Regions from separate parts of the Thalassospira sp. MCCC 1A02898 genome, predicted to be linked through region 2. Evidence: predicted binding sites of a transcription regulator. Region 2 holds the regulator's gene; the other holds the start of a gene.
What was found. Region 2 encodes HrcA, which represses chaperone genes, less so after heat shock. Its sites were predicted from a motif close to GTTAGCACTCNCCNNNGGNGAGTGCTAAC; they were not measured.
Positions count from the first base shown of each region.

Region 1 (12,404 bases), on a different contig from region 2:
GGATCGCAATAACCGTTTCATGGCTGATATCAGCGCCATGTGGCCCAATTCGGGCACAGGAACCCAACGGGAAAGAATTGCCTGCCAGACACACATTTTCCCCACGACATCACCGGTTTTAAACGGCTTTGAAATGTTTGAACGCCACCATCACCGCACCCGGATGCTTTTTGACGGTGATGCACAGGGCTGAAAACGCCCAAGATCAGTGCCAAATGTCGTTTTAACGGGGGCAAAGGTAGAGTTCGGCACAGGGCTTGCTTTGGTAAATGCCAAGGGAACAGATTTGAACTTGTCATCGGTCATATTTGCCCGGTGAGCGGACGGAGACCACAATGAAACGTCGCGAGACTGCACATACCAAGCCCGCAAAACGGCGCCTTATCCGACAGCGTATCCTTGCCGGGCTGTTTGCAGCCTTGATGGGGTCCACTGTATCGGGCTGTGGAACAACGATGTCCGATGTTGTCGGCACCAGTCTGTTTACCGGTGGGGAATGGTATATTGCCTTTGACGTGGTCAGCATCATCAATTCCGACAAGACGCTGATTGACCATGCGGTTTCGCTATCGACCGGTCAGGATTGCTCCACCATCCGCAAGATTGACGGCAAGTCCTATTGCAAAAAGGAACCGGTGCCGGAACCGCCGCTTTATTGCTATCGCTCGCTTGCGGCGGTCAGTTGCTATCGCACGCCCGATCCCTATAACACCGGATCGCAAACCGTTGATTGGCCGCCAACCCGTTCACGCAGCCTCTAAAATCCGGTCTGTTTTTCATCCATTGAAACTTGAGGCATCGGCCAATCCGCGCTACCGTGTCATCAGGTTGTCATTTTCCCGTTGTGGCAAAGGACAACCCCGAACACACGCTGCCGGAGTACCACATGGGAACATTGTTCGATTTGGCCAAATACCGCAAAGCCAAAAGCTTTGTTCATTTTGACCGGGCTGAACTGATGAAACTCATGAACACATATTCCCGACAGGTTGCCAGCGGCGCCTGGAAGGATTATGCCATCGATCATCTGGACGGGATGGCGATGTTTTCGATTTTCCGTTCAACCCACGAAACCCCTCTTTTCACGGTCATCAAGCTCGGTAACGAGCACAAAAATGCCGGACAATATGTTGCCCTGCATAGCGGTGAGCGCATCAAACAAAGCGCTGAAATCGTCAATGTGCTTGAAGCCATCGAAAAACGCGCCCGCAAGGTCGTCCCCCTGTTTAAAACAAACTCCTGACGGTTCCCAGACGTGACCAGCCCCTTATCGGCCAGCCTTTCGGGCCGACACCCCCTATTCGCGCTTGCCGTGCTGGCCTGCCTGCTGTTGCCAACAGCGGGCCACACAGCAAGCATGAGCAAGGAATACCAGACAGGCTACTATGCCTATCAGGCTGGGGATTACGTCCGCGCGCAGTCCTTCTGGCATCTGGCGGCACAGGAAAACGACCCGTATGCGCAATATGCGCTGGGTCTGCTGTATTTTCGTGGTGATCTGGGTGCGCCTGAATACGAAATGGCGGCCGAGTGGTTTGGCAAGGCTGCAAAGACCAACCACGGCGGGGCGACCTATTATCTTGGCCTGATGCATTTCAACGGATTTGGCCTGCCCTACGATCATTTTCAGGCCACGAAATACTTCAAGCGTGCGCTGCGCATTGATCCGCACAATGCCAATGCCGCCTATATGATCGGCGCGCAGTATTTCCATGGCCGCGGGGTCCGACAGAACTTTGTCGAGGCCGCCCACTACTTTGAAATCGCTGCAAACGAAAACATGCACGCCGCACAGTTCATGTTCGGTGCCTTGCTTGAACGTGGCTGGGGCGTGAAACAGAATTATGCCGACGCCTATTACTGGCTAAGGCGTGCTGCGCGCGGACCGATCACCTTTCCCGAAGGTGCCAACGAGGCAGAACCACTGAACCCGCAGGCCGCACTGGACGCGCTGGAACCAAGGCTCCGGCCCGAGGAAATTCAACGGGTTGAAAAACGCCTCGCCCTTGATGCGACCGGATAAGTTTGCAAGCGCCAGATACGCCACGGGCACCTGAAAGAAATCAGGTGCCCGTGCGCTTTAAGGTCTGTTTTTGCTGGTCTTACTCGGCAAGCTTGTAGGCAATCACATAATCACCCGGCTTGGTGCCAATTGATCCATGACCACCGGCGACGATCAGCACATATTGCGTCCCGTCATCGGTTTCATAGGTCATCGGCGTTGATTGACCACCGGCCGGAAGACGGGTTTGCCAAATCTTCTCGCCGGTCGTGGCGTCATAGGCGCGGAAATAGTTATCAACCGCCGCCCCAAGGAACGCCACACCACCCTTGGTCAGGATCGGGCCACCAATGCCCGGGACACCAAGTTCGAATGGCAACGGCAACGGGGTCATGTCTTCGACCGTACCGTTTTTATGCATATAGGCAATCTCGCCCGTACGCAGGTCGGCACCGGCAACATACCCCCATGGCGGGGCCTGACACGGAATGCCAAGCGGCGACAGGAACGGTCCCATTTCAACCGCATAGGGTGCACCTTCGTTCCGGTTAATCCCCATTTCACTGGCCTTTTTACTGCCACGGGGTGGCACCTCCGCCCTCGGGATCAGGCGCGAGGTAAAGGCAAGATAGGTCGGCATGCCAAACATGATCTGGCGTTCCGGATCAACCGCAACACTGCCCCAGTTAAATGTCCCGAAGTTGCCGGGATACACCAGCGTCCCTTCCAGAGACGGCGGCGTGTAACGGCCTTCGTATTTCAACAGATGGAACGCAATACGGCACGCCATCTGATCAAACAGGGTAATGCCCCACATATCCTTGCCGGTAAGTGGTTCTGGCATGAATGTCAGGTCTGAAACCGGCTGGGTCGGGGCGGTATGATCCTCGGGAATTGCGCCACCGGGTGCAGGAACCTCGGTCACCGGAATGATCGGCTCACCGGTGCGGCGGTCCAGAACATAGATATCGCCCTGTTTGGTAGGGCCAACCAATGCCGGAACAGTTTCCCCATCGGCGTTGGTGATATCAAGCAGGGCTGGCTGTGCCGGTACATCCATATCCCAAAGATCATGATGCACCGTCTGGCGCACCCACTGGACCTGACCGGTCTCCAAGCTAAGTGCCACGATCGACGAGGAATAGGTTTCGACATTTTCATCGCGGTTCATGCCCAACTGATCAGGGACCTTGTTGCCCAGCGGCACATAGATCATGCCAAGCGCCTCGTCCGCACTGGAAACCGACCAGCTGTTGGGCGAGTTGGCGGTATAGGTCTGATCATCGGGGATCGGTTCGGTTTGTTCCGGATTACCTGAATCCCAATTCCAGATCAACTCGCCGGTATTGATGTCATAGGCCCGAATAACGCCTGACTGCGATTTGGTGGAATAGTTGTCATTCACCGCCCCGCCAATGATGATCTTGCCATCTGCGGCAACCGGCGGCGATGTTGAATAATAATAGCCCGCCGGATTGTAGGGCATGTTGGTTTCCAGATGCACCGTGCCCTCATCCCCGAATGACGGGCAAATTTCACCCGTTGCCGCATCCAGGGCAATCAGGCGTGCATCGGATGTCGGCAGGAACACACGTTCGGTGCAGGGGCCGGTTTCGTTGGTGGCCGCGTCCTTGTAATAGGTCACACCCCGGCATGTCTGATGCTGACGGTCCGGGTTTTGCGGAATGCCCGGATCAAATTTCCACTTTTCCTGTCCGGTTTTGGCATCAATCGCAATCGCCCAACTGTGTGGCGTGCAAAGATACAACGTCTCGCCGATCTTAAGCGGTGTGACCTGATAGGTGGTTTCAGGCACGTCACTTTCGCGTTTCAGATCACCGGTCTGATAGACCCAGGCCTGTTCAAGCGATGCAACATTATCGGTATTGATCTGATCAAGCGGTGAATAGCGCTGCCCATAGGTCGTTCGACCATAATGATGCCAATCGCCATCAGGCACAGACCCGCCATACTGGGGGTTCTCGACAACCGTACTGGTTGGCAGGGTGCCCTCGATTGCATTGGGATTGTTCATCATCGAATAGACCGCAACGATCACGGCGATGACGATACTACCTTCAAGCACAAAGGATCGAACCGGTTTCTTATTCTCGCGTGCACCATCCTCATCCTGCGACGCCTGGATCAGGGTTCTGCGGAAAACAGGCGTCATCAGCCAAAGCCCGACAACAATGATCAGGCCGCCGCGCGGGGCCAGCTGCCACCAGTCAAACCCGGCCTCCCACACAGCCCAGACTAGGCTTGCGAGTGTAAACGCGCCATAAAACGGCAACAGAACAGGCTTGCGTGAGAAGGCCAGAAAGCTTGCAAACAGGAAGGCCAATCCGGCAAGCGCGTAATAGAAGCTCCCGCCGACCGCAATCAGCCATGCACCGCCAACAGCAAGTGCAAGACCGATCAAAGCCAGAAGGCCTGATGTCACTAGATTAATCATGGGGTAACCCTCGGCTAAATGAGGTCGCCAACTGTCATCAAAGACAGTGGACCGGAACTTGAGTCTTCAAAGGGGTTTAACCACAAACGCCTGAAAACCTTGCAAGTTCCACCGAGGACAAAAAATCCCACCGTCAGTCATGAGCCGGTGGGATGCGTTGATTGCGGTGTGTTCGGAATTAGTGGTGGGTTTCGATCACCATGCCGCTTTTGACAACCTCGGTAATCGTCACACCCAGATTTTCGTCGACGACAACCAGTTCCCCGCGGGCGACCAGTCGGTTGTTGACGTAGATATCAACCGGCTCCCCCACGCGGCGGTCCAGCTCAAGCACGGCACCACGGGTCAGGCGCATTAATTGCGCGACCTGGATCTGGCTTTTGCCAATCACCGTTGACACACGCACAGGCACATCATAGGCCGCCCCAATGTCGGAGGCCCCCATACGTACGCTAAACGGGTCCTTATCGTCGTCAGCCATGATTTCGCGCCATCCCGTCAAATCGAAAGAATCGTGAAGCTTGTATCTTAAAGGTGAGCTTTGAAAAAAGTGTTAGCAAGCCCAATCTGATAAAATCGACGATTGCTGATCGGTTCTGAAAATGTATCAGCACAATTTTACTGTCGTTTTTTGTATTATATTGCCCTAAACAGATGACGATTCCGGGCCAAACTTGGCCAAAAAGTGATCCAACCAGACGTCAGGATGTTTCATGCCTTATGACCGCCAATGGGTGGCCGATGCCATCAGCACGATTGAAGCCGATTTCAACCGGTCTGCCGATACCCATCTGATCCGCCTTGATTTGCCAAAGCTTGGTGACATTGGCCTGTACCTTAAAGATGAGTCGACCCATCCGTCCGGCAGCCTCAAACATCGTCTGGCCCGGTCGCTGTTTCTGTATGGTCTGTGCAATGGCTGGATCAACAAGGACACCCCGATCATCGAGGCATCAAGTGGCTCGACCGCCGTGTCAGAGGCCTATTTCGCCCGCCTTCTTGGCCTGCGCTTTATTGCGGTGATGCCGAAATCCACATCACAGCAAAAAATCGATCAGATCGCCTTTTATGGCGGCGAAAGCCATCTGGTTGATCACAGCGGCCAGATTTATGAGGAATCGCAACGTCTGGCGCGCGAATTGGGTGGCCATTACATGGACCAGTTCACCTATGCCGAACGCGCGACCGACTGGCGCGGCAACAACAACATCGCCGAAAGCATCTTTGATCAGCTCAAACGCGAACCCCACCCCATTCCGCGCTGGATCATTGTTGGCGCCGGAACGGGCGGCACGTCATCAACCATCGGGCGCTATATCCGCTATGGCCGAAGCCTTGGTCAGGGCTGTGAGCTTTGCGTGGCCGACCCGGAAAACTCGGTTTTCTATGATGGATATGAAACCGGCGACTGTTCGGTCACCAACCGCAAGGGATCGCGCGTTGAAGGCATCGGTCGCCCGCGGGTCGAACCCAGCTTCAACCCGACCGTGGTCGATCGCATGTATCGCATCCCCGATGCGGCAAGCTTTGCGGCCCTTTATTATCTGAAAAAGCATCTTGGCCGGCGCTGCGGCGGATCGACGGGCACCAACCTGATTGCGACCCTGTCGCTGATCTCGGAAATGAAGAAGGCCGGACAAACCGGGTCGGTCGTGACCTTGCTCTGTGACGACGGGGATCGTTATTGCGATACCTATTATAATCCCGACTGGCTCAAGGCACAGAATATCGACCTGAACCCGTGGACAGATGCACTCGACCGCTTTGATGAAACCGGCCTCTTTGACATGCCGCTTGATCATTGCAGCGGCTATGCCGGGCGTTAAGCAACCTAAGCCTCACCAATCTGCGAACACAAAAAAAAAGACGGGCGGTAAAACCGCCCGTCAGTCTTATCAGGGGAAGCTTCTCAGGGAGGAGAGACAGGCCTTAGCCGGTCACCGCAATTTTGCGCGGCTCGGGCTTCTGTTCTGCTACCTTTGGAAGAGTAAGCAACAGAACACCGTTCTTGAAGGATGCGGTAATGTTGTCGGCATCAATGGTGTCATTCAGGCGGAAGGACCGCTTGAAGCTGCCATAGCTGCGCTCGACAACATGGGCGCCATCCTTGCTTTCACGGCTGAATTTCTTCTCGCCGGTAATGGTCAGAACACCGTCAAGCACTTCGACATTGACGTCATCCTGTTCAACGCCCGGAAGTTCGGCGGAAAGTTCAAAGTGATCTTCGCCGTCATAGATGTCGATCCGCGGGCTCAGCAACGGTTGGGTCGCTTCGCCTTCTTCGGAAGATACCTGTGCCGACGGGGATGCACGGTGACCAAAGATCGAACCGATCATGCGGTCAACGTCACGGGAAATAAGAGTGAAAGGATCACCGTAAGTCGGTGCAGAAGACGGACGACGGGATCCATTAAGAGTCTGAAGACCAGTCATTGTAGTACCCTCCATTACAGACGAGTATTCTTGCGCCATCAGTCCAGACCAGGCTGCAACCTTGACGCGTATCGGGGCACCATGCCCCTTTCCGATATTGAGATAGATCGGGTGAAAATTTCCGCAAGTGGGTCGATGCATTTTTTTGCGAATTTTTGATTTTTTCTGATCGCCTGCTTGGACAACTCTCTGCTGGTATTCCATTCCCTGGAAAAATTCAACATGACGCTGGCGCCCGCCCCGCCCCCGGATTAGCTTCATCTCATTGATTGGCGCACGCGCGTCACCGTCCGAGTTAAAGGAACGCATATGAGCACTCTTTTCACCCCGCTTTCACTGGGCAAGCTATCCCTTGATAACCGCATAATTATTGCACCGATGTGCCAGTATTCCGCCGATAACGGCAAGGTCACCCATTGGCATGACATGCATCTCGGCAATCTGGCGCAATCGGGTGCCGGTCTTCTGATTATCGAAGCCACCGCCGTCGAACCGGAAGGTCGCATTACCTATGGCGATGTCGGCCTGTGGGATGACGAAACCGAGGCAGCACTTGGTAAAACGCTCAAAGCTGTCCGTAGCCATTCCGACATGCCGATTGCGGTTCAGCTGGCCCATGCCGGGCGCAAGGCATCGTGTGAAAAACCGTGGCTGGGGGGCCATGCCCTTTCCCCGGACCATGAAAATGGCTGGCAGGTCTCAGCCCCCTCTGCCGTGCCGTTCCGTGACGGCGATCCAATCCCCGAGGCAATGACAAAATCACGCATTGCAGACATCATTCAGGCCTTTGTCGAGGCGGCTGAACGGTCCGTCCGGTTGGGCTTTGACGCGATTGAAATTCATGGCGCGCATGGTTATTTGCTCCATCAATTCCTGTCACCGCACGCCAACAAGCGTGACGATGAATATGGCGGTTCCTTTGAAAACCGCACGCGCATCGTGATCGAAATCTATGACGCCATCCGCAAGGCCGTTGGCGCTGACTATCCGCTCGGCATCCGTATTTCGGCAACCGACTGGGTCGAAGGCGGCTGGGATATCGATCAAAGCGTCGCGCTGGCCAAACTCCTCAAGGACCGCGGATGCGATTTTATCGACGTTTCGTCAGGTGGCCTTCATATCGATCAGCAAATCCCGCTCGGCCCCAATTATCAGGTACCGTTTGCCGCCCGCATCAAGGCCGAAACCGGCATGACCACAATTGCGGTCGGCCTGATTACAGAGGCCGAACAGGCAGAAGCCATCACCTTTACCGGGCAGGCCGATGCCATCGCCCTTGCGCGCGGCATTCTGTATGACCCGCGCTGGCCGTGGCATGCCGCCGCAACGCTGGGCGCCGAGGTCAAGGCCGCCCCGCAATATCTGCGCTGTCAGCCCCGAACGCTTAAAAAGCTGTTTGGCTGACACCTTTTGAATTCATCAAAGAGCCCGCCAGTGTGCGGGCTCTTTTTTATTGCCGCTTAGACAAAGAAAAGGGGCCCGCCAGTGGCGAGCCCCTTCCCTTATGCGATAGGTCGGTTGGGTAAGGCTTAGAAGCCCATGCCACCCATGCCGCCCATACCACCCATGCCGCCCATGTCAGGCGCGCCGCCAGCCGATTTGTCTTCGGCTTTCTCGGCGATCATGCATTCGGTGGTGATCAGCAGACCAGCGACCGATGCTGCGTCCTGCAGAGCAGTACGAACAACTTTGGCCGGGTCAATGATGCCAGCTTTGACGAGGTTGGTGTATTCGCCCTTCTGAGCGTCGTAACCGAACTCTACGTCGTCCTGCTCAAGCAGTTTGCCCGCAACAACAGCGCCGTCTACGCCAGCGTTCTGTGCGATCTGGCGAACCGGTGCCTGCAGGGCACGGCGAACGATGTCAACACCGATGGTCTGGTCATGGTTTTCACCTTCGAGACCTTCGAGGGCCTTGACGGAGTACAGCAGAGCCGTACCACCACCAGCAACAATGCCTTCTTCAACAGCAGCGCGGGTCGCGTGCAGGGCATCGTCAACGCGGTCTTTGCGTTCTTTCACTTCGATTTCCGAAGCGCCACCGATTTTGATCACTGCAACGCCGCCTGCGAGTTTCGCAAGACGTTCCTGCAGTTTTTCACGATCGTAGTCAGAGGTGGTTTCTTCGATCTGGGCGCGGATCTGGCCAACGCGTGCTTCGATCTGTGCTTTCTCACCAGCACCATCAATGATGGTGGTTTCTTCTTTGGTGATGGTAACCGATTTCGCGGTACCAAGCATATCGAGGGTGACGCTTTCCAGCTTGATGCCGAGATCTTCGGAGACAACCTGACCACCGGTAAGGATGGCGATGTCTTCGAGCATGGCTTTACGACGATCGCCGAAGCCCGGTGCTTTAACAGCAGCGATTTTCAGACCACCGCGCAGCTTGTTGACAACCAGGGTTGCCAGTGCTTCGCCTTCGATGTCTTCAGCAATGATCAGAAGCGGCTTGCCGGACTGAACGACCGACTCAAGCAGCGGAAGGATCGGCTGAAGCGAGGAGATTTTCTTGTCGAACAGCAGGATGTACGGAGCATCCATTTCTGCGACCATTTTCTCCGGGTTGGTTACGAAGTACGGAGACAGGTAACCACGGTCGAACTGCATGCCTTCGACAACGTCGAGTTCGGTGTGCAGGCCTTTGGCTTCCTCAACGGTGATAACGCCTTCGTTGCCAACTTTTTCCATGGCTTCAGCGATCATGTCGCCGACTTCACGGTCACCGTTAGCAGAAATGTTACCAACCTGTGCGATCTCATCGCGACCGGCAACTTTACGTGCACGGCTCTGGATGGATTCGATCACTTTGGTGGTCGCAAGGTCGATACCGCGTTTCAGGTCCATCGGGTTCATGCCGGCAGCAACAGACTTGTTGCCTTCACGAACGATGGCCTGTGCCAGAACGGTTGCGGTCGTGGTGCCGTCACCAGCCAGATCGGCGGTTTTCGACGCGACTTCGCGAACCATCTGTGCGCCCATGTTTTCGAACTTGTCGGTCAGTTCGATTTCCTTGGCGACCGAAACACCGTCCTTGGTCACGCGCGGTGCGCCAAAGGACTTTTCGATAACAACGTTACGGCCTTTCGGGCCAAGCGTCACCTTGACAGCATCTGCAAGGATGTCGACACCGCGCAGCATTTTGGCGCGTGCGTCAGTGGAGAATTTTACTTCTTTAGCAGCCATAATATTCTTTCCTCTCTATGAGACGGATGAACGTGGACAAATCACCCAAACGGGCTGACTTAGTCCATGATGCCCATGATGTCGGATTCTTTCATGATCAACAGCTCTTCGCCGTCGACCTTGACTTCGGTGCCCGACCATTTGCCAAACAGGACTTTGTCACCTGCTTTGACGTCGAGGGCTACGACCGAGCCATCTTCTTTGCGAACGCCAGAACCAACAGCGATGACTTCGCCTTCCTGCGGTTTTTCTTTGGCGGTATCCGGAATAATGATGCCACCGGCAGTTTTGGTGTCGGATTCGACACGACGTACCAGTACTCGATCATGCAGCGGACGGAACTTCATTTTAGACAACTCCGTGTTTAAGCTAAGGCTCGTTAATAACTAAGACTAACCGGGATGAGCCCGTATTAGCACTCACCCCCGGCGAGTGCTAACAGCATTTATTGGAGTACCAGTTCAAAGTCAATAGGGAGATGTAAAAAGACGCAGAAATGTCACGATTTTTGGCGATTTCCGCATGCGGAGCGCAGCAAAAATCCGCCCCCGTTTTAAAGCGGGCTGATCAAAACATTTTCATGCCCGGGATACAAGCCCCCGCACCGCGCCGCAGAAGAATATATATCGGGCTGTCACACTTGCTTTTGCCAAAGGGCTGTTTGGCTGATCCGACTCAGGCGACGAAGATGCATGGTTCAAACATCTATGAAAAAGCGGACTTCACGTCTAAGCTCCAGCCAAAGAACGCAAATAACGTCCAATGATCGCGCAAACACCCGGATTGCAAAAAATGTCGTGCAGTAAAAATTCATCGGCCCTGACGTCCGGGCCTTCAGGCAAACGACAAGAGCTGATGGCGCCCGCTTTTCTGTTATTTGCCTTTGTCGGTTTGTTTTCTTCGCAAACAATCAGCACCGATGCTTGGGCCGATGAGGCTGATGTCGAATGCCCGAAAAAGATCGCCTATGTCGAAAATGACCCGATGTCGCAGAAGTCGATTGTCATCCTGCAGAAACTCTATGCGGATCTCGGTTGCCCGCTTCAGGCCGTCAAACTGCCGGGGCGTCGCGGACTTTTGCATTTCAACCAAGGTCTCGTGGATGGCGAGCTATACCGGGCAATCCCAGCCGAAAAGAACTATTCCCGCGCGTTTGTAAGATCATCCATTGCCCTGCGCGAGATCGCAAACCGGCTTTGGCGCAATCCGAACGATCAAGACCCGTCAACGCCGATTGCCTTTACGCTCGGCGTGATATGGCAGGAAAAGTACGTCCATGCGGATACGGTTAAAACCGGCATTGCGCACATGCCAATGATGTATAATACCGAAAAGCACCAAGCCTATGCCGAAGGGCGCATCACGCGTTTTCTGTCAGCAGACAGCAATATCGACGACATGCTGGCACAGGGAATTCTGGGCAACACACCAGCACCGGTAATCGAGGAGACGATTTCCGTCTTGCCGCTTTATCATTATCTCGGCGCGGAATTCGCCCCCTTTATGAAAAAGTTCTCTGCCCTCGTGGCGCAAACGGACCCATTTCGCAAGGCCCAGAATCAATAATCGCAGCGACGGGTGCCGCAACCTCGATAAAGCCGCCCCCCATTCAATTGCCACGCCCAGAATTTTATAAAAATGCACATATGCACGAAGGCCAAGCTTCTGCTATCCATAGTCTGGACGAATTAATTTACCCTGCACAAGGCAGCACGGATGCAATTTGAAGAGCTGGAAATTCCCGATCTCAAGCTGATCTTCCCGAAGAAATTTGGCGATGAGCGGGTTTTTTTCTCTGAAACCTATAATCTGGAAGCCTTTGCCAAAGCTGGCATCGATCCGCAGTTTGTGCAGGACAACCACTCTTTATCGAGCAATGTCGGCGTGCTGCGAGGATTGCATTTTCAATGCCCGCCCTTTGCCCAAGACAAGCTGGTTCGGGTCATCAGAGGCCGCATTCTGGATGTCGCAGTCGACATTCGCGCCAAGTCAAAGACGTTCGGGAAATGGGTATCGACTGAAATCAGTGCAGAAGATTGGAACCAAATCTTTATCCCGGCAGGGTTCGCCCACGGCTTTGTCACGCTCGAGCCCGATACGGAAGTGAACTACAAGGTTTCCGCACCTTATGCTCCGGAAAGCGAACGCGCGATCAGGTGGAATGATCCGGACCTTGGCATCGACTGGCCGTTTGACAAAAGTCAGGTCACGCTGTCAGCAAAAGACGAAAAAGCCATGAGTTTTGCGAGCTATCGAGAGAACCCGGTATTCTAGTTCCGCTCACAGGATATCGTAGGTTCGCAGAACCGTCTGAAGATATGCCTTGTAA
Region 1 covers NZ_LPXK01000010.1:286,319-298,722, forward strand. The annotation lists gene AUQ41_RS10440 (hypothetical protein) at 336-761, shown strand; gene AUQ41_RS10445 (DUF2794 domain-containing protein) at 887-1,243, shown strand; gene AUQ41_RS10450 (tetratricopeptide repeat protein) at 1,256-2,023, shown strand; gene AUQ41_RS10455 (glucose/quinate/shikimate family membrane-bound PQQ-dependent dehydrogenase) at 2,103-4,457, opposite strand; gene fliN (flagellar motor switch protein FliN) at 4,636-4,938, opposite strand; gene AUQ41_RS10465 (PLP-dependent cysteine synthase family protein) at 5,171-6,283, shown strand; gene AUQ41_RS10470 (Hsp20/alpha crystallin family protein) at 6,387-6,890, opposite strand; gene AUQ41_RS10475 (NADH:flavin oxidoreductase/NADH oxidase) at 7,200-8,294, shown strand; gene groL (chaperonin GroEL) at 8,420-10,075, opposite strand; gene groES (co-chaperone GroES) at 10,135-10,422, opposite strand; gene AUQ41_RS10495 (hypothetical protein) at 10,931-11,641, shown strand; gene rfbC (dTDP-4-dehydrorhamnose 3,5-epimerase) at 11,792-12,349, shown strand; gene rfbA (glucose-1-phosphate thymidylyltransferase RfbA) at 12,356-12,404, opposite strand, start outside.
Region 1: a site for HrcA is predicted at 10,487-10,515, ahead of groES (co-chaperone GroES). Genes of this name have one in related genera too.

Region 2 (12,404 bases):
GGCTGGAAAATCGGATCATAGCCAAAGCCGTGCGGGCCACGTTTCGGCCAGACGATTTCACCCTCAACCCGACCTTCGAAATTCTCGACATGCCCGTCCGGCCAGGCCAGCGACAGGGCACAGATGAACGATGCCCGGCGGTCCGGATGATCGCCAATACCGTTCTTGACCTTTTCCATCGCCATGTCGAAATCCTTGTCCGGCCCGGCCCAGCGCGCGGAATAAATCCCCGGTGCGCCATCAAGGGCCGAAACCGCTAAACCACTGTCATCGGCAAGGGCCGGAAGATTGGCGCCATTGGCCGCCGCCGTTGATTTCAGCTGCGCATTGCCAATGAAGGTTTTTTCGGTTTCTTCGGGTTCGGGCAGGTCAAGCTCACCGGCCGAGAAGACCTCGATGCCAAACGGTTCAAGAAGTTCGGCGATTTCCTTGATCTTGCCTTTGTTGTGGCTGGCGATGACGAGTTTTTTTTCCGTGAAACGACGGGCCATGGTCTTGCCTGAAACTGCGATATCCAACTGATGCGAAAAAACGGCAGGCCCGATGCCCGCCGTTAAAATTAAGGTGCCTTAAAGACCAAGCGCCTCGCGCTGCTTGGCGAACAATTCCTTGCAGCCTTTTTCCGCCAAAGCGAACATCTGATCATAGGATGCGCGATCAAACGGCACGTCTTCGGCGGTTGCCTGTACCTCGACAATGCCGCCATTGCCCGCCAGCACGAAGTTGGCATCGGCCCCGGCATTGCTGTCTTCAGCATAATCAAGATCAAGCACCGCTTCACCTTCATAGATACCGCATGAAATGGCTGCGACCGGCTGAGTCAGCGGGATTTCCTTGATCAGGCCAAGGCGACGCACGCCCTGAAACGCCAGATAGGCGGCCACATAGGCACCGGTGATTGATGCGGTGCGCGTACCGCCATCGGCCTGAATGACATCGCAATCAAGGCGCATCTGCATTTCACCCATTGCCTTCATATCGGCAACCGCACGGATCGAACGACCAATCAGACGCTGAATTTCCTGGGTGCGGCCGGACTGACCACCACGCGCGGCTTCGCGCTGCATGCGGCTATCGGTTGCGCGCGGCAGCATGCCGTATTCGGCAGTGATCCAGCCCTTGCCGGAATTGCGCATCCAGCCCGGCACCTTGTCTTCGACTGTCGCGGTACAGATCACATGCGTGTCGCCGAACTTGATCAGGCAGGAACCTTCGGCATATTTGGATACGCCGGTTTCAATCGTTACATCGCGAAGCTGATCGGGGGTACGGCCGGAAGGGCGCATGAGAAGGAACCTCTTGGTTGTCTTGGCTTGCGTTCATGGCGACTTGAATGCCCGCGCACGAAGCGAAACTGTCCTGAAAAATTTGGCCCAAAGTAAGATGTGACCCACCAAACGTCCAGCAGTTTCCCCGGATGTTTTTATCTGTTCTGGTGCAATCCTGGCGCAAAGCAGTTAAACCAACAACTTCGACCAAATTTACAAGCTCGGCTTAGCAATAGGCCGTGCAATTGACGCAATGCGTTTGCCTGACTAAATTCTCCTCACGTTTTACGCTTCATCCATCTGGATCAATTGGCACGCAACACATGGCGCATTTTGACGATACATTGCTGGGCGACATGAATGCGCGGTCACGTGAAGTGTTCCGCCAGATTGTCGATGCCTATGTCGAAACCGGTGAACCGATCGGATCGCGGTCAATTGCACGTCGCATGTCGGAAAACCTCTCGGCTGCGACCATTCGCAATGTCATGTCCGATCTTGAGGAAATGGGTCTTCTGGTCGCGCCGCACATTTCGGCCGGGCGCCTGCCAAGTGAAAAGGGCCTGCGCCTGTTTGTGAATGCCCTGATGGAAGTTGGTGACCTTCCCAATGCCGAGCGCGACCAACTGACCAAAAACTGCGAACAGGCGGGCTATTCACTTGATCAGATGCTGGGTGAAGCAACCACGATGTTATCGGGCCTGTCGCGCTGTGCCGGGCTGGTGGTTGCACCCAAGACCGATGGCATTCGCTTAAAACAGATCGAATTCGTTGCCCTGTCGCCGGGCAAGGTTCTGGCAGTGCTGGTGGCCCATAATGGCAGTGTCGAGAACCGAATCCTTGATGTTCCGCCTGATTTGCCTGCCTCGGCATTGACAGAAGCAGCAAACTATCTAAATACCCGGTTGGCTGGAAAGACGCTTGATGATGCGCGCCTTTTGATGACGAAGGAGCGTGATCGTCTCAAGCAGGAGCTTGATGAACTTTCCGCCAATCTGATTGATGCGGGCCTGGCAACATGGGCCGGCGGGGTCAAGGGATCGTCCCTGATTGTGAAGGGGCAATCCCAGCTGTTGGAAAATATCGATACGATTGAACAGCTTGAGACCGTGCGCCGCCTGTTTAACGTGCTGGAAGCCCGCGATCAGATGATTGAATTGCTCGATGTGACGACGGATGCCCAAGGCGTTCAGATTTTCATCGGGTCGGAGAATAAACTGTTCGGCGGATCGGGTCTTTCGATGGTGATTTCGCCCTATCAGAATGCTGAAGGCAGCATTGTGGGTGCAATCGGGGTTGTCGGACCGACCCGGATCAATTATGCCCGGATCATTCCGCTGGTCGATTACACCGCCAAGCTGGTCGGTCGACTGATTGGATAAATCGCGGCGCTGCGTGTCAGGCCGCATAACGTGAAAGTAGCAAGGTTAGCCATGTCGGAAACCGCAAAGAACACTCCGGAAGATCTGCAGGACGTCAATGCAGAGGAAACCGCTTCTGAAGAGGTCGCAGCAGAGGCGACTGAGGAAGTTGTTGAGGACGCCGCACCCCAGGACCCGATCGCCGCACTTGAAGCCGAAGTCGCGGAGCTCAAAGACCGTCTGCTGCGCCAGGCCGCCGAGGTGGAAAACACCCGCCGCCGCGCCAAAAAAGACGTCGAGGATGCTGGCAACTACGCCATCACCAAATTTGCCCGCGACCTTTTGGATGTCAGCGACAACCTGCGCCGCGCGCTTGATGCTGCGGGCGATACCTCCAATGCCGATCCGGCGATGAAAACGCTGTTTGACGGGGTTGAAATGACCGAACAGGCCCTGCAAAAGGCGCTTGAAAAGAACGGCATCGAAAAGCTCGAACCGATTGGTGAAAAGCTTGACCCGAACAAACATCAGGCCGTGTTTGAACTGCCGCATCCGGAATATCCGGACGGCCACGTCGCACAGGTCATGCAGGCCGGTTACGTGCTTAAGGGCCGTTTGCTGCGCCCCGCCATGGTCGGTGTCACCAAAAATCCGGGCGGTGAAAAACCAAGCCAGACCGACACCCCGGGCGGCAACGTTGATACCTCTGCCTGAGGCCATCAAAGAAGATAAACCGGTTCTAGCGGATCGGGTTTAAAAGCAGCCTCGCCAGACATACTTGGCGAGGCTGTTTTATTTGCATTAGGCTACCGGTACTGATCACCAGCACAGGACCGAACACCATGCCGCTTCGCCCCGACCTGATCGATATCCTGCGCGATGAAAAAGCCACGATTGTCATTCTGACCGGGGCTGGCATTTCCAAGGAAAGCGGACTTCATACCTTTCGCGATCCTGATGGCATCTGGGCGAGATACGATATATCAGAGGTCGCAACGCCCGAGGCCTTCATTGCCAATCCCGATCTGGTGCATCATTTTTATAACGACCGCCGTTCGGGGTTACATGACCCGGCGGTTCAACCCAATGCCGACCATCTGGCCCTAGCACGGCTAGAGGCCGAATGGCCCGGTGACGTGCTTCTGGTAACCCAGAACATTGATGATCTGCATGGTCGGGCCGGGTCCAAAAACCTCATCCACATGCATGGTGAACTTCTGAAAATCCGCTGCAATCACTGTGATCTGCTCACCGATTGGCCGGGCGACCTTGCTAAGGAAACGCCGTGCCCAAGTTGCGGCAAGGCTGGCGGCTTGCGCCCACATGTGGTGTGGTTTGGCGAAATGCCGCTTGAGATGGAACGCATTTACGCTGCCCTTGGCGATTGCGGGCTTTTCATCTCGATCGGGACATCGGGCAATGTCTATCCGGCAGCCGGGTTCGTTCAGGTCGCCCACGAAGAAGCAGGGGCTGAAACGGTTGAGCTCAATCTCGAACCCAGTTCGGGTGCGACAATGTTTGATCACAGCCGCTATGGCCCCGCCACCGAACTGGTCCCGGCCTTTGTTGCCGCCCTGCTCGGTGATTGATAGCTGGCCTTAAGGATTGATCAATTCACGGAATGATTTTTCGCCCGCATTGCTGAACCGCACGATCCGCGACTCCGGCATCCGTCGGGCCCAACCCAAATCATAGAACCGGTCGAGCAAGGCCGCCCCGAAGGAGCCCGCCAGATGCGATTGCCGGGCACTCCAATCCAGACATTCCCGGCACAACGGCCGACGCTTGGCCCGCAAGGCATCCAGATCAATGCCAAACGTGTTGGCAAAATCGATCCCGGCCGGGGTCAGGGCAACCCCATTCACATCGCTTGCAATCAGCTTGCGTTTGGCAAGGCCATCAAACAGGGCCACCCCCATATCCCCGGCCAGATGGTCATAACAAACGCGTGCCTTGCGCAGTTCCGGGTCCTTTGGCCCGGTGCGCACGCGGTTATGCCCGACCCGGTTGGCAATCCCCATCAGGACTTCCAATGCCTCGACAATATCAGGGCCGCTGAGCGTGAAATAACGATGCCGCCCCTGTTTGCGCGGCACTACGATCTGCCCGCTCTCAAGCTTTGCCAGATGCGAGCTTGCCGTTTGCGGTGTCACACCGGCTTCTTGCGCCAGCTCGGCCGCGGTTAATGCCCGACCACTCATAAGTGCTGTCAGCATATTTGCGCGCGCCGGATCGCCAAGCAATGCGGCCACGCGGGCGATATCGGGTCCTTCTTTCATAGTTCGATGCTAATCGAAGCATTAATGCGCGGCAATCGGGATAATGGGTCGCGTCACCCAACAAGATGTTTCTCCTGAAAGGACGATGTCATGATCACCTGTTTCATCCGCTATGAAATCGACCCGTACAAAAAAGATGCCTTCATTGAATATGCCCGCAACTGGGGGCAGGCCATCCCGCGTTGCGGGGCGGACCTTGTCGGCTATTTCGCCCCGCATGAAGGATCGGTCTCGACCGCCTATGGTATCTATCATTTGCCCGATCTGGCATCCTATGAAGCCTATCGCGCGCGTCTGAAAGATGATCCCTTGGGCCGCGAGAACTATGAATTTTCCCAGCGCGAGAAATTCATCCTGCGCGAAGAACGCCAGTTTCTGAAAATTGCCTCCACCCCGCATAAGGGTCAGGACCTATGAATTTAGTTAGAATGGTCGCTCAGATCTGTGCGGATACGCGAAGCGAAACCGCAGGAAGATATCCATCTTTCAAGGTTTTGCGACAAAGTAGTCCGTGCATATCTGAGGGATCCGACGGACAGGGTTTATATTTGCAAACTCCCGCGTCAAATCCCTTGCACGGGATACCAACCCGCCCGGCGGGATTTTTCTTGGATTTCACAAATATAAACCCTGCCATTCGAACCAAATTCATAGGTCCTGACCCTGAGGAGCTGATCAAACCATGATTGCCGTCATTTTCGAGGTCACACCGCGCGAAGGGCGCTATGACGATTACCTTGCGATTGCCGGTGACCTCAAACCCGTGCTTGAAACCATCGATGGCTTTATCTCGATCGAACGGTTTCAAAGCCTGACCAATCCCGGCAAGGTTTTATCGCTGTCTTTCTGGCGCGATGAGGACGCAATTGCCGCCTGGCGCAATCTGGGTGAGCACCGCACCGCCCAGATCAAGGGGCGACACAAGATTTTTGAGGATTACCGCTTACGGGTGGCTGGTGTGATCCGGGATTACGGCCTTCATGACCGTGATCAGGCCCCGGATGACTCCCGCGCACAACATGATCGCTGATCTGTAACGTCGGTCATCGGAGCTCAGGCCTTTGCGGGTTTCGGGGATGCTTCTTCATCCCCGATTTCGCTACTCTCGGCAAATTCGGCGAATTCTTCTTCGACCGCATCTTCGACCGCTTTGGCACCGCCCTTGTAATCAAGCAGCATTACGGCCAGCACGACAATGCCTGCCCCGATGAAAATCACCGGCACCGGCAGCATGTCGAAAAAGATCAGGTCCATTGCGACCGAAAATGGCAGGGCGGTGTATGCCGCAGGCGACACCACACTGGCATCCGCAACCCGCACGGCGCGCAACACCATATAGTTGGTCAGCATGGCAAAGAAACCGGCACCCGATGAATAAAGCCAGTCGGCAAGTGACGCCGGATACCAGGTGATCATTGCAATCGGCACCCAGATCGCAACCGCGATGATCTGAGGCCAGAACAGCATGGAAAAATTGGTTTCGGTCCGGGTCAGCACCTTGGCAAACAGGGTCTGGGCGGAAAAACAGAACGCCCCGATCAGGGCCGCGGCGACACCAAGCGGCACGCCAAAGCCATCCATGCGCGGGAAACACATCACCCACACGCCAACAAGGCCCAGAAGGGTTGCGATGATTTTGCGCGGGGTCAGTTTCTCACCCAAAATCACCACCGCCAACATCACGGTCAGCAACGCCTCGATAAACAGATAGGCATTGACCTCGGCGATGCTCATCTGGCGCAGCGCAAAGAACACAAAGAACAGCGACCCGTACCACAAAACGCCACGCGCAATATGCGCAACAGGGCGGCGCGTGCGGATCTGACGCGTGCCGACAAACATGATGATGACCAGGAACACCGCAACGGTGGTCAGGGCACGCATCGCAAGGATCTGCGAGGTCGGCACATCGTGCGAAACAAGCTTGGCACAAACATCGACAAAAACGCCCGATGCCATGGCAGCCGTCATCCACAGGACACCGCGGAAATTTCCGCTCAGTCGCGTTGCGGTCATGGTCAATCCCGGTTTCGAAAGGAATGTTGGGGTTTCCGGCAGTTGGGGGGAGGCTGCTTACGTGGTGGCGCAAGGAGGCATAAGTCATTACGGCCGGAAACCCTGTATGACGATGATATTGCCTGCTTGTTTGGAAAAATACGAATGAAGCTTTTTCAGCCATTGTTGAGATTTTTTTGGCCCACTTTTCGATCAGGCCTGATAGACAGAACAAAAGACAGTAATGCTCTCCGGATGGAAACCCACGATGCGCAGAAAGCTCCCCCCGTTGCGCGCCCTTGTCGCCTTTGAAGCCACTGCACGCCACCAAAGCGTGAAGGGGGCCGCAGAAGAATTGCATGTCACGCAAAGTGCGATCAGTCATCAGCTCCGCCAGCTTGAAGAAAACCTTGGCGTGGTGCTCTTTACCCGCAAGGGCCGTGGATTGACCCTGACCAAGTCGGCCGAGCTGCTCTTGCCCCGCCTGACCGAAGCACTTGATGGCATTGCCGATATCACTGGCGAAGTCGGCCCGGACAAGGGCAAGGCAATCCGCATCGGCGCACTGGCGACCCCGGCCCTCACTGTGCTGCTGTATGAGCTTGATAACCTGCGCGACCGGCTGCCTGCCGATATTCCGGTACAGTTTCGCAAGATCGAATTTGATGACGGTCTTGATCCGCTTGAAATTGATCTCGCCCTTCAGATCGCGCCAAAGGACCTGCCCGGTCCCGAAGACTGGATTACCGAGCTTCTCACACCCGAAGTCTATACCGCCTTTGCCGCCCCGGAATGGCTGGCAAAGCGCGGCTATGATGCCAGCAATGTTGACGTCGCGACACTCGGCCCGCGCGATATCCTGTTGATCGACAGTGACAGCGAACAGTTCTCCCAGATCGAACAATGGTTCAAGGATGCCAGCTTCTCGCTCGCTGATTGCTGGACCTTCAGCCACCATATCTGGGCGCTTGAGGCCGCTCGTGCCGGTCAGGGCATCGTTGCCAGCACCGATGTTGTTGCCCGCAACTACGTTGAGCGCGGTGAATTGGTGCCACTTAATTTCCCGGATTTCATTTCGCACTGGTGGTATCGCTTGCTGATCCGCCCGGCCCGCGAAAAAGACCCGATCGTCATCGAAGCCGCTAACTGGATCCGCGAACTGATCAACCCGAAAACCGCATCACTTGCGCGCAAAAAGGTGATGTGAGCATATTTTTTGCTGCGCGTTCTCTAACTCGGCTCAGGAACAAAGTAGTAATTCCATTTCATGCAAAACATTTTGATAACAGGCGGTGCGGGATATATCGGATCGCACATTTGCATCAAGCTTCGCGAAAGTGGCTACCAACCGGTTGTGTTTGATAACCTTTCAAATGGTCACCGCGATGCTGTTTCCTCAGATGTTCCGTTTATCCACGCCGATATTCGCGACAGTGCCGCCTTGAATAAGGCCTTTGACGATTTCAAGCCTGCTGCCGTCATTCACATGGCCGCTCTGATTGAAGCTGGCGCTTCGATGGTCGAACCGGCCAGGTTTTATGAAGTCAACACTGCCGGGGCGCTGAACCTGCTCGAAGCGATGCGACGCAATGGCTGCAACCACATTGTTTTTTCGTCAACGGCTGCGGTCTATGGAAATCGGGATGATGGGCTGCTGTCCGAGACGCTCGAGGTCCGGGCGGAAAACCCCTATGGCCGCTCAAAAGCAATGGTCGAAACCATGCTGAGGGACTATGCCGATATTTACGGCTTTCACGCCATTGCACTTCGCTACTTCAATGCTGCGGGCGCCGACCCGGAAGGCCGCACAGGCGAAAGGCATGATCCAGAAACCCATCTTATCCCGCTGGTTTTACAAACTGCTGCCGGTCAACGCGACCATATCAAGATTTATGGCACGGACTATGACACGCCCGATGGAACCTGCATTCGCGACTATATTCACGTTGATGATCTTGCCAGCGCCCACGTCAAGGCGCTTTCGCATGTCATCGCGTCCGAGAATGCTGCTTTCGATGCCGTCAATATCGGCACAGGCGAAGGCTGTTCCGTCAAAGAGATCATCGAACTTTGCAAAGAGATCACCGGTCAGGATTTCAGCGTGATAGAAGATGCGCGTCGCCCCGGAGACCCTGCCAAACTGGTTGCAAACCCGGCCAAGGCGCAAGACATGCTTGGTTGGTGCGCCAACTATCCGTCCCCACGCCAGATCATCGCGCATGCCTGGGCCTATTGTCAGAAAAACATGAGAAAACCCGGTAAACCAGACGCTCAGTGATCTTTACAGGCGCGTGACAGTATCAATTCTGTATTGATCGTCAGCGCGGTCGGAAATACTGTCTGCTCACACTGATTTGGTGCCTTAGGTAAAGGCACGATACGTAACATTTAGGGATATTTTAGTGCATAAGGTCTCAGTCATCGTTTCGACCTATAATTGGCCAGAAGCGCTGGAAATGGTTTTGCAATCGCTGATCGACCAGAAGGACGATAACTTCGAGGTGATCGTTGCTGATGATGGCTCAGGGCCGGAAACGGCACAGACAATTGCCAAGATGCAAAAAAAATCCCCGGTGCCGATCAAACATTTCTGGCAGGAAGATCAGGGATACCGGCTGTCGCGCGTGCGCAACGGCGCAATCGCAATGTCCGAAGGCGATATTATTGTATTCACCGACGGTGATTGCTGCCTGATGTCGAACTTTGTCTCAAGCCACCGCAAAGCGGCCGAAGCAAACTGCTTTGTCACAGGCAAACGTGTATTCCTAAAGGAACGCTTTACCAAGCTTGCGATGAAGAACCGTCTCCGGTTCCACAAATGGCCACGTGCGATCCTTTTCATGCTGGGCCTGACGGGAAACTGCAATCGCCCATTTCAGTTCATTCCGATCCCGCAAAGCCAGAAAAGCCTGTGGGAGCACGCCAATTGCTGGAAGAAAGCACAGGGGTGCAATATTGCGGCCTTCAAGGATGATATCTTAAAGATTGGTGGCTTCGATGAAGCCTATGAAGGCCATGGGTTGGAAGATTCAGATTTCGTACTCCGCATGATCCGGGCGGGTATCCGTCGCAAAAATGTTGAATATACCTCTCCTGTCTTGCATCTCTTCCACGGTCGTTCGATGCCCAGCCGTCATGCAAACGCATCAAAGAACCCGGGTTATTTCAATAATCTTGAGGCAGAAGCAGACCGCTTCACGCCTGTGAAAAGCTCTTTGCTGCCGGTTGCCGAAACCGCCTAGGGTTTCTGATCAAAAGTATCATTTCCTGCCCCCTTGGAAGCGACGGCGTTTCGCGATAAAAGGTCGGCATCATTTTCCTTCGGATGCGTCTTTGCATCTTAGAAGCTCATATCAGCCGCCCTGGTGATCGGGGCATGCGTTCAAAAAGCGAAAGGGATTTTCCCAGATGGATCTCAGCAAGATTGCCGTTGGCAAGGATGTTCCGTGGGACGTAAACGTCGTCATCGAAATTCCGCAGGGTGGACCGGTAAAGTACGAAGTCGATAAAGACTCCGGTGCTGTCTTTGTCGATCGTTTCCTGCACACCTCGATGTATTACCCGGTCAACTATGGCTTCATCCCCAACACGCTGGGCGAAGATGGCGATCCGGTTGATGCCATGGTTATGTTCCGCGAGCCGGTCGTTGCCGGTTCTGTCATCCGTGCGCGTCCGATCGGTGTTCTGATCATGGAAGACGAAGCCGGTCAGGACGAAAAACTGATCTGCGTTCCGCATGACAAGATCGACCCGTACTACACCGACATCAAATCCCACGAAGATCTGCCGCAGATCCTGCGCGATCAGATCCAGCACTTCTTCGAGCGTTACAAAGACCTCGAAAAAGGCAAATGGGTCAAAGTCACCGGTTGGGAAGGCGCTGAAAAAGCCGCCAAACTGATCGAAGAAGGTGTGACCCGCCTCGGCAAATAAGCCGCATTCAACCCGTCTTCGGACAGGCACCGGATTTATATGCAACGCTCCGTCAGATCTGGCGGAGCGTTGTTTTTTGACTTATCGGTCGCGCAACACTACTTTGGTGCAGGGGCGCCACCCTTACAGGTTGGTATTGAGGCAAGAATTCACGTTTCAGGATGCTATTCGTGACCCGCAAAAACGCGCCCGACAAAACCCATGCCATCAGAGTTACCGTCGGTGACATCACCACACTTGATGTCGATGCCATCGTCAATGCCGCGAACGAGGCCCTTTTGCCCGGCGGCGGTGTGTGCGGTGCGATCCATCATGCGGCGGGTCCTGAACTGGCAAACGCCTGCCGGCCGCTTGCCCCCTGCCCGACGGGTGATGCCAGAATCACGCCCGGATTTAACCTGAAGGCAAAATACGTCATCCACACCGTCGGCCCGGTCTGGCATGGCGGGAACCATGGTGAGGCCGATTTGTTGGCAAGCTGTTATCGCCAATCAATCTTGCTGGCGGTCGAGAACAATCTCGCCTCTGTGGCGTTTCCTGCCATATCCACCGGGATATTTGGCTATCCGGAAGACCAGGCAGCCAAAATCGCCGTATCAACCATTTGTGAGCTGACTGGCGAATTGGCGCAAATGCCACAAATTTACCTTTGTTGTTTCTCACCATTGGCGCGTCAGCATATTGAAGCTGCGTGCCAGCACCATGCCAGCACATGATCGAATACGATAAGGTCCATCAATAGAATGCAAAGCGACGCTGCTGCACCTTCGCCGTCCCAACCGCTTGAACTGTTTGCTTCGCCAGACGGTGTGCTGAGCGTGGGTGAACACACATTTCTCTGTGCGCTTGGGAAAAATGGCGTGATTGATGCCGACCAGAAAACCGAAGGCGATGGCAAAACGCCGGCCGGTCGCTGGCAGCTGCGCTATGTGATGTATCGTGCCGATCGCAGGCCCAGCCCGCGCACCAAGCTTCCGGTCACCACCATTTCATTTTCCGACGGCTGGTGTGATGATCCGGGTCATCCAGACTATAACTGCCCGGTCCGCCTGCCGTTTGATGCCAGCCATGAAAAGCTGTTTCGCAAGGATGACCTCTATAACATCATCGTCGTTCTGGGCCATAATGATGACCCGCCCGTGCCCGGAAAGGGATCGGCGATCTTCATGCATATCGCCAAACCCGATTATGCTGGCACCGAAGGCTGTGTTGCCTTGGCCGAGAAGGATCTTGAAACACTGCTTGGACTGGCGACCTTTGAGACGTTCATCACCATCACTGCGTAAAATCATGGACTTGCCGTTTGGGTGTACAGCGCCTAGGTTCAATTGCCGGATCAATTCACAGGACAAGTCATGATTGAAGACGATTATCTCTATAAAAAAGGCGGCGTTGCAGGATTTGGTTCCCGACTGAAAGCTATTTTCGGATCGGGCAAGTTCTGGGTGCGCAGCCTTGGTGTGATCGTTCTGATTGCCGTGATCTATTATCCGGCAGGCATGGCGATTGTGCATCGTATCGATGACAACCCCGACTTTATCGGCAATTACAAGGGCGGCAGTCATGCA
Region 2 covers NZ_LPXK01000001.1:468,796-481,199, reverse strand. The annotation lists gene rdgB (RdgB/HAM1 family non-canonical purine NTP pyrophosphatase) at 1-491, opposite strand, end outside; gene rph (ribonuclease PH) at 570-1,286, opposite strand; gene hrcA (heat-inducible transcriptional repressor HrcA) at 1,592-2,650, shown strand; gene grpE (nucleotide exchange factor GrpE) at 2,702-3,343, shown strand; gene AUQ41_RS02195 (NAD-dependent deacylase) at 3,472-4,218, shown strand; gene AUQ41_RS02190 (helix-turn-helix transcriptional regulator) at 4,228-4,908, opposite strand; gene AUQ41_RS02185 (NIPSNAP family protein) at 4,999-5,325, shown strand; gene AUQ41_RS02180 (antibiotic biosynthesis monooxygenase) at 5,591-5,938, shown strand; gene AUQ41_RS02175 (DMT family transporter) at 5,962-6,924, opposite strand; gene AUQ41_RS02170 (LysR family transcriptional regulator) at 7,172-8,110, shown strand; gene galE (UDP-glucose 4-epimerase GalE) at 8,171-9,181, shown strand; gene AUQ41_RS02160 (glycosyltransferase family 2 protein) at 9,306-10,145, shown strand; gene ppa (inorganic diphosphatase) at 10,312-10,836, shown strand; gene AUQ41_RS02150 (O-acetyl-ADP-ribose deacetylase) at 11,007-11,552, shown strand; gene AUQ41_RS02145 (L,D-transpeptidase) at 11,580-12,122, shown strand; gene AUQ41_RS02140 (DUF2333 family protein) at 12,192-12,404, shown strand, end outside.